2 regions of the Faecalimonas umbilicata genome follow, and region 2 is predicted to be linked to the other one. Evidence: a T-box and tRNA genes for the amino acid it is inferred to sense, from the RefSeq annotation. Region 2 holds a T-box; the other holds one or more tRNA genes.

Region 1 (4,428 bases), 760 kb from region 2:
TTGGAACAAGCCGTACGCCCACTCCTTTGGAATAGATGACCGTATCCTCCGGAAGTACAATATTGCAGCAATGAAGTCCTCCAACCTCACTCAGTCTGTCTTCTACAAACACAACCTCCGTATAGGCATCATACTCTTTTCTCGCCTCCTCGGTAACTGTGCCGGGAACCAGCCACGCAAACGTCCCATATTCTCTCTCTTTTGTCCCTTCATAATACAAATTATAAACTCCCGCTTCAAAATCTTTTCCTGCCCTCAACTTCTCCCCCGCTTTCAGATGCACTTGTTCGGTCAATGGATTTTTGATTCCAGTCATTTCCTCTATCTGTGCATTTTCTGATGAAAAGCGAAGCCGTACTCCAGAAGATAGGATCTTTACTGTCGCTCCCGCAAATAATCTCACATCCTCACACTCTGTAATAGAATCTGTTCCCGCTTCATACTCTTCCGAAAAAAACTCATAGATATAGATGCTATGTTCCATGTCCAATACCTGCATTCCGCCATACCCTTCCATCAATTCTATGGTATATTTTCCTTCCGGGATATGCACCCCGACAACATACTCCCCTTGTACCAGCTGATTTTCAAAAAATGCTCCCGTTTCTCTCAGAACCGCATCGGTCTGTGCATATGGATCAGACTCATCTGCCACCTGATAATTTCTTTCCATAAAAAATTCCTGGATTTCTCCTACAAGCGAGGAGACTATATTGATCAGAAAGAGAAAAAGAACGATACCTGCAAATATCTTTGTCCCTTTTTTTCCGGAAGTTTTCTTTTCTGCCTGGACAATCGTAGAAGATTTCTCCTTCTGTAACTCTGTTTTCTTCCCAGTCTTTTCTTTTGGAATTTGAACCTTTCCTTTCTCGTTCGTTTCGTTCCCCCAATGCGGTGTCCCATTTCTGGTCTGATATCTACTGTCCGACTTTCTGTTATCCAGTCCACATTCCTGACAAATTCCATTAACCAGCTTCCCACCACAAAGCGTACATCTTTTTCTTCTCATCCGTTCCCTCCTCTTCATCCGCTTCTATCCGTTTTCTCTATTTTTTATCATCCTTAAGTTTTTTCATAGTACTATTTTTGATTTTCTCTAACAGTATTTCTTTTTCGTCCGGCAGAGTTCCCAATAACTTTATAATATTTGTGGCATGTGTCGTATCAAATTCAGTTCTTTTTTTCACATCAAGATTTTCTAAAAGAATTCTCACCTCGGATATTTTTTCTTTGATACCAGCCTGCACAAACATCCCTTCCTGTTCCATCTTTGCAAGTTCTGTACTTGCAAATACTGTTAAATTCATAGTAATGATCTTACTTGCCGAAAACTGATTTAACATCTCTGCAGTCTTTTTTGCGTTCTCTTCTGAATTTCCTTCCCCTGCAATCCCATACATGACAATCGCATTGAATGGCAGTCTTGCTTCATTTAATTTTTTTCCTACAGCAATCGCTGTTTTTACGGTATGTCCCTTTCGGATGCTCTTCAAAACTTCATCGCTTCCCGATTCAAACCCTATATATAGAAGTCTAAGCCCTGCCGCATGGAGCTGTTTCAATTCTTCCACAGTATAATTGTTTATCGTGCGGACAGCTGCATACATAGCCACACATCCACAGTACGGATAATACTTTTGAATCAGTTTTAAAATACACATCATTTTTTCATATCCAACAGAAAGAGGATCTGCTCCTGTCAAAAATACACGTTCAGTATAAGTTTCTCCATTCATCAATTCAAATTCGATTTCCTGAAGCCTCACCTCTTCATATGCTTCCTCTTTGTACATGGAACAAAATGCACACTGATTAAATGAACAGCCTCGTGTTACGGGAACTAAAACAGTTGTGATTTCTGTTTGCGGGTAAAAAATATTTCTAGATTCACTCATACTACATCCTCCTCTTTTTATAATCCAAACGGAAACTTTTGTTAATAAAATTATACTTCCTTCTGAAAAAAAATGGAAGCGCGTCTTGACAGCAAAAAAATACCGGAAATCTTATCAACAAAGATTCCCGGTATGGATATAAAAAAATCGGAGTGACAAGATTTGAACTTGCGACCTCTACGTCCCGAACGTAGCGCTCTACCAAGCTGAGCCACACTCCGAAAATAAAAACTTCACTGTATTCAATGAAGTTTAAACTACGGAAAAGGGATTCGAACCCCTACTAACAGAGTCAGAGTCTGCTGTGCTACCATTACACCATTCCGCATTATTCATTATTGTTTTTTTGTGTTTGTTTTGTGTCCCTCACTCAACAAAACCTATTATAGCAGAGTTACAGAAAAAGTCAACACCTTTTTTGAAATTTTTTTATTTTTTTTAATTTTTTTCATTTTGTATATTTTTCAACGGATTTTGGCACTTTCCCTTCCCACTAAAAATACGGAGCTCCAGGTTGTTTGATAACCGGGATCTTGTGCTGCAAGATCCCGCCTCCGAATTGCTATTCATAAAGTTCTCCATCAAATACAACCGTCGCCGGTCCGGTCATATATACGACATTTTTTTCTCTGTCCCACTCAATCTTCAGATTGCCTCCAAGCAGCTGCACTGTCACACAGTCCTTTGTAAGACCATTTACCATACTTGCCACTGCCACCGCACATGCTCCCGTTCCACATGCCAGCGTCTCCCCGGATCCCCGTTCCCATACACGCATCTCTACGGTCTCGCGATCAAGCACACGGGCAAACTCGGTATTCACTCGATTCGGAAAACACGGGTGATGCTCAAACTTTGGTCCAATTTTTTCGATCTCCATATTTTGGATGTCATCCAGATATACGACTGCATGCGGATTGCCCATTGAGATACAGGTCATCCGATACTCGTCTCCATCCACACTGATTGGAACATTTACCGCATGATCCCCTTCTACTTTTACCGGAATCTGCTCTGGCACAAAAATCGGGGATCCCATATCTACTTTTACAAGTGCAACTTTCCCCTCTTCTACTGTCAGACTTAAATGTTTGATCCCTCCAAGTGTCTCTACAGATATTTCTGTCTGATCTGTCAGACCATAATCATAGACGTATTTTCCAACACAGCGAATCCCATTTCCACACATTTCACCTCTGGATCCATCTGCATTATACATCTTCATCTCAAAATCCGCACATTCAGACGGACAGATTAAAATCAATCCATCCGATCCCACTCCAAAATGTCTGTCACTGACTCTCCGTGCCATTTCCGAAGGAGATTCTACTTTTTCCTTCAGACAGTTTACATAGACATAATCGTTTCCTAATCCTTGCATTTTTGTAAATTTCATCTGCGGTTCCTCTCTTTTCTCTTTTATTTTTCTGATGAACGCTCATCCATCATCTCTAATATCATCTGCGCTGTCTCTGTCAGGCTGTTCCCACTCTCCATACTGTATTTTTGTAAATATCGGTGTGCCTCTGCTTCTGATATTTCTTTCTTTTCCATCAGCTGCGCCTTTGCTCTGGAAATAATCTGATTCTGTCTCTCATTTCGTTCACTCTTTCTGCCGCGCCTTTTTCTTCTCTGCCACTCAAACATTTCTTCCATGGCCCGCACTTGCTCTAACAATTCCTGCACTTTCAGAGGCAAAGAAAGCGTCCTGATATGTGCCGTTTCCTCCACCGGATGCCTTCCTGTTGTAAGCACCAGCATCTCAAATGACTGCGGCAAATCCGCTCGTAATTCTCCATACACCATATCTTTGAGCTGGCAGGAACAAATGACGATCCCCTCCTCCAGAACATCCGCATAGTTTAATATCTGCACGCCGGAAGTGCAGACTCCGATGACATCAAATCCATTTCGGACAAGCAGATTCCGAATCTGTATTCCGGTCTCCCTTTTCGGAATTGCCACTACGATCCTGCTCACGCTCACCCCTCCCTGCATCTTTTCGTTTGACAGAATAGCTTCCTATATCCGATACAAATATTGTTCCAGCTCCCACGCAGTCACCTGTGCACAGTATTCCCGATATTCTCTCTTCTTCGTCTGAATATATTTTTGCGATAATTCTTTCCCGATCACATTTTGCATCAGTTCATCCTGCTCAAAGGCTTCCACTGCTTCCAAAAGGCTCTTCGGAAGCCTGCATGTTTCTTCCTGTTTCTGACTCTGTTCCCTGTATTCCTGTTCGTCAATGCAGGATGGCGGAAGGATTTTCCTCTCAATTCCATCCATTCCTGCCGCCAGACAGACTGCGAGTGCCAAATATGGATTCGCGGATGCATCCGGACTCCTTAACTCTATCCATTTTTTTTCTTCTTTCTCAAACGGAATGCGAATCAGAGCACTTTTCTTCTTGACTGACCAGTTCGCATAAATCGGCGCATCAAATCCCGGTATCAGCCTTTTATACGAATTGACGATCGGATTGGTAAACAGAGACACTGCGCCGATGTGTTTCATTAATCCTCCGATAAAA
Region 2 (4,428 bases):
GGCGAAGGATTTCTTTCGCTTTCTGCTCTCCCCTGATGTCATGTCCTTTAAAATGAGCCGTTCCATCTGCATCCACGGTCTTCATCTCTGGCTTTGCGACATCATGGAGCAGCATCGTAAGACGCAGCACCTTGTCCGGCGGCACATTGCAGACTGCCTGAACCGTATGCTCACCCACATCGTACCTGTGGTATTTTGTCTCCTGACCGGTCCGCATCATCTCATCAAACTCCGGCAAGATGACTGCGGTGACCCCCAGATGATATGCTTCCCTGATCAACTCCGGCGAATCTGACACAAGAAGTTTTACCAGCTCTGTCTGAATCCGCTCAGCGCTGATCTTCTCCAACGTCGGGGCAAGTTCTGTCATTGCCTCCTTCGTCTCTTTTTCCAGAGAAAATCCAAGCTGCGCAGCAAAACGCACTCCGCGCATAATGCGGAGCGCATCTTCTCCAAACCGTTCTCTGGCATTTCCCACACAGCGGATTATCTTTCGCTTCAAATCATCCATTCCGCCAAAAATATCGACGATCCCTTCTGTATCATTGTATGCCATTGCATTGATCGTGAAGTCCCTGCGGAGCAAATCTTCCCTTAAATTTCTTGTGAAGATCACTTCCGTCGGGTGTCTGCTGTCTTCATATTTCCCGTCAATCCGGTATGTCGTCACCTCAAATCCTTCTTTTCCGAGAAGGACAGTCACTGTCCCGTGCTCAATCCCGGTATCGACAGTTCTTGCAAATAGTTTCTTTGTCTCATCCGGGGATGCTGAAGTTGTAATATCCCAGTCTCCCGGCTCTCTTCCAAGCAGCGAATCTCTGACACATCCACCTACCGCATATGCCTCATATCCATGCTCCTGCAATGTCTGTATGATCGTATTTACTTTTTCCGGCAACTGTATCTTCATGATCTATCCCCCTGACTTCCCATGTACGGTCTAAAGTATTTATCTTCCATACATCGGTACAGTAAAAATTAGTATGCTTTTCCCCAGTAAACCATATGCTTTGCAGGTTTGCCGCAGTGTACACAGGTTCCGGTGATCTCTTCCTGCTCAAATGGGATACAGCGTGAAGTCACCCCTGCCTCTTCCTTCAGAGCATCCTCACATTCCTGACATCCACACCACATTGCTTTAATAAATCCCGGCTTCTCATCTGCCAGTTTCTTAAACTCTTCCATGCTGGAAGCAGTATATGTGTGTGCATCTCTATGCTCTCTTGCTCTCTCAAGCATCTCTTTCTGCATAGTATCCAGTACTTCTGCTACCTTCGTTTCTAACTCTTCGAATGGAACTATGATCTTCTCTCTTGTATCTCTTCTTACAACTACTGCATGTCCTGCCTCAATATCCTTTGGTCCTAATTCAATCCGAACCGGAATTCCTCGCATCTCCTGCTCAGAAAATTTCCATCCCGGACTCTTGTCGGAATCATCCACTTTGACACTCAGTCCTGCTTTTTTCAGCACTTCTTTCACTTCATATGCCTTGTCAAGCACACCGTCCTTTTTCTGTTGGATCGGGATGACCATCACCTGAACCGGTGCGATTCTTGGAGGAAGTACAAGACCACTGTTGTCTCCGTGCACCATGATGATAGCTCCGATCATACGAGTTGTCATTCCCCAGGATGTCTGGTGTACATACTGTAATTTATTTTCTTTATCTGTATATTGAATTCCGAACGCCTTTGCAAATCCATCTCCGAAGTTGTGACTTGTTCCTGACTGAAGTGCCTTTCCATCGTGCATCAAAGACTCGATCGTGTAAGTTGCCTCTGCCCCTGCAAATTTCTCCTTGTCTGTCTTTCTTCCCTTGATCACCGGGATCGCAAGTACTTCTTCACAGAAATCCGCATAGACATTTAACATCATAATTGTTCTTTCTTCCGCCTCTTCTGCTGTCGCGTGTGCTGTGTGACCTTCCTGCCATAAGAATTCTCTGGAACGAAGGAATGGTCTTGTTGTCTTCTCCCAACGCACAACCGAACACCATTGATTGTACACTTTCGGAAGATCTCTGTGTGACTGGATATCCTTTGCATAAAAATCACAGAATAATGTTTCTGAAGTCGGTCTCACACAAAGTCTTTCCTGAAGCGGCTCAAGTCCTCCGTGTGTCACCCACGCAACTTCCGGTGCAAACCCTTCCACATGATCCTTTTCTTTCTGCAGAAGACTCTCCGGAATAAACATCGGAAGGTATACATTCTCTACACCTGTCTCCTTAAATCTGCGGTCCAATTCATGCTGGATATTCTCCCAGATTGCATATCCTGCAGGTTTGATCACCATACACCCTTTTACACTTGTGTAATCAATCAGCTCCGCTTTCTTTACCACATCCGTGTACCATTGTGCAAAATCATCTTCCATGGAAGTGATCGCTTCTACGAGTTTTTTGTCTTTCGCCATACTTTTCTTCTCCTTTTCTTTGTTCCATGCAAAGCACATCCCACTAATAGACTGCGCTCTTTTTTCGTGCATGGATCTTTGCTTTTCTATATATTTGATCGGGAATGAAAAAAAGAGCCTTTCAATCCCTCTGCAAGGGACCGAAATGCTCGGCGGTACCACCCTTATTAATCATAACCGGCTCCGGCTACTGCCATCTCCAGCTAAAATTCTCTCTGTCCTCTTTAACGCAGATGTACGCTGTGCTTTCACACAGAAGCTCCAAGGCAGGTTCAATACATCTTCTGCAAGAATCTCTCACCATCCGATTCTCTCTCTGTGGCATATCCTATATTTACTAATCCTCTTCCTCGCTCTTGTTTCGTAAGCTCATTTTAAGAGAATTTCCTCCCTTTGTCAAGAAGTCCCTTCTCCTTTTTGCAGTAGCTCCCGGACGATCTCTTTCCCCGCAAGATATCCGAAAGGACCTGTGATCACACCACTTACACCAAACAGACGAATTCCCACATAGACCGTGACAAGTACCATAATCGCAGGGATTCCCAAATGCTCCCCAATCAGCTTCGGCTCTAAAAATTCTCTCGTCAGATTGCAGATCACAGACAATCCCGCATAAACTGCTGCAAACAAAAAGCGTCCTTGAAATGCCTGCACAATTGCAAGTGGATATAATACAACTGCCGTTCCAAGTACCGGCAGCGCGTCAAGAAACCCGATCAATACTCCTAACAGCAATGCATACGGATTTTTCAAAAGCAGAAACGTCACCGTACAGAGTGCCGCGATCACAGACATAATGATCAGCTGTGCTTTCAGAAACATTCCTCCCATATGAAAAATCCGTTTCAAAATCTTCACAAAATGTCTGTACCCAATACTATGTGATGCTTTCTCTTTCAGCTTGTCAAAATCATTGACGAGCAGAATGATCGACACAAAAATAATAATCCCAACCCCTGCCACTTCGATGATCGTTCTGACATACCCCCATGAATTTGCCATCAGTTTCGGTACAAACTGCCTTTCGATATTTTCTGCAATGGTTGCCATCCGTGTCACAAAAAGTGACTCCAGTTCTCCCGCCTCCATTCCGAAAACTCCGCTCATGCTCCGACAACATTGATCTAAAAACAGCTCCATCTTTCCGGCATAAAATCCATAGTGCTCAATAAAGTAACAGAACTGCTGTACGAGTGTGCTCCCAAGAAACCACAATGCTGTGCCTACCACACCTAAGATGATCAGAAGCAGACCCCCGGCAACAGCTCCCTGATTCAGCTTTGTATGTGCATGGATGTTCCTGACAAGCGGTCTTAACAGATATGCTACCAGAAATGCACAGAAAAAGGGGAGCACAAGTGGCAGTATATACTTGATTCCAATATACATGCCCCCTGTGACTCCCACAACAACTATCACTGTCTTCCACTGTTCTCTCTGCATTCCCATCACCAGCCCCGTCTTTTCCACGCATGTCCTGAACAGTCAGCGACACACGGTAGTGATGTTAGTATTGCCGTCCCATCGTCCTTTATACAACTTTTTTAAATTTTTGAAGCAAAAAACAAATCAAACCCCGCTGCTTGCGGCGGTATCTCAAACTGCATCTGCTTTTTTGTCTTTGGATGCACAAAAGTAAGACTGCTTGCACACAGAGCAATCTGCCCTCTTGCTTTTTCCTCTCCTCCGTATTTTACATCTCCGAGAATCGGACATCCCATCCCCGACATCTGCACACGGATCTGATGATGTCTTCCTGTGTCCAGATGAATGTTTGCCAGTGCCTTTCCCTCTGCCTCCCCTTGTATTTTATAGGAAAGCCTTGCTTCTTTCGCCCCGGCATCCGACTTTCTGCAAATTTTTGACAGATTTGTCCTGCCATCCTTGACAAGGTAATCTGTCAGCTGTCCTTGCGCCTTCTCTGGAACCTTGCACAGTACTGCCTGATAATATTTTCCAAAACCACCTGCCTGAAGCTGACGGTTCAGCTCTTTTGCAGCCTGCGGCGTC

What was found. The T-box of region 2 lies ahead of proS (proline--tRNA ligase). A T-box ahead of a tRNA ligase gene usually reads a tRNA of that ligase, here a tRNA-Pro.
Region 1: it has a tRNA-Pro gene. The T-box ahead of proS (proline--tRNA ligase) is inferred to sense a tRNA for this amino acid. The anticodon was not compared.

The regions. Positions count from the first base shown of each region.
Region 1 covers NZ_AP031411.1:860,028-864,455, reverse strand. Annotated here, with positions in the region: gene ACGG81_RS04155 (hypothetical protein) at 1-1,009, opposite strand, end outside; gene ACGG81_RS04150 (radical SAM protein) at 1,047-1,895, opposite strand; tRNA gene ACGG81_RS04145 (tRNA-Pro) at 2,043-2,116, opposite strand; tRNA gene ACGG81_RS04140 (tRNA-Gln) at 2,153-2,223, opposite strand; gene dapF (diaminopimelate epimerase) at 2,458-3,291, opposite strand; gene ACGG81_RS04130 (ANTAR domain-containing response regulator) at 3,315-3,875, opposite strand; gene ACGG81_RS04125 (glutamine synthetase family protein) at 3,918-4,428, opposite strand, start outside.
Region 2 covers NZ_AP031411.1:96,096-100,523, reverse strand. Annotated here, with positions in the region: gene ACGG81_RS00430 (CCA tRNA nucleotidyltransferase) at 1-910, opposite strand, end outside; gene proS (proline--tRNA ligase) at 979-2,418, opposite strand; T-box leader at 2,551-2,778, opposite strand; gene ACGG81_RS00420 (AI-2E family transporter) at 2,815-3,867, opposite strand; gene ACGG81_RS00415 (RluA family pseudouridine synthase) at 3,963-4,428, opposite strand, start outside.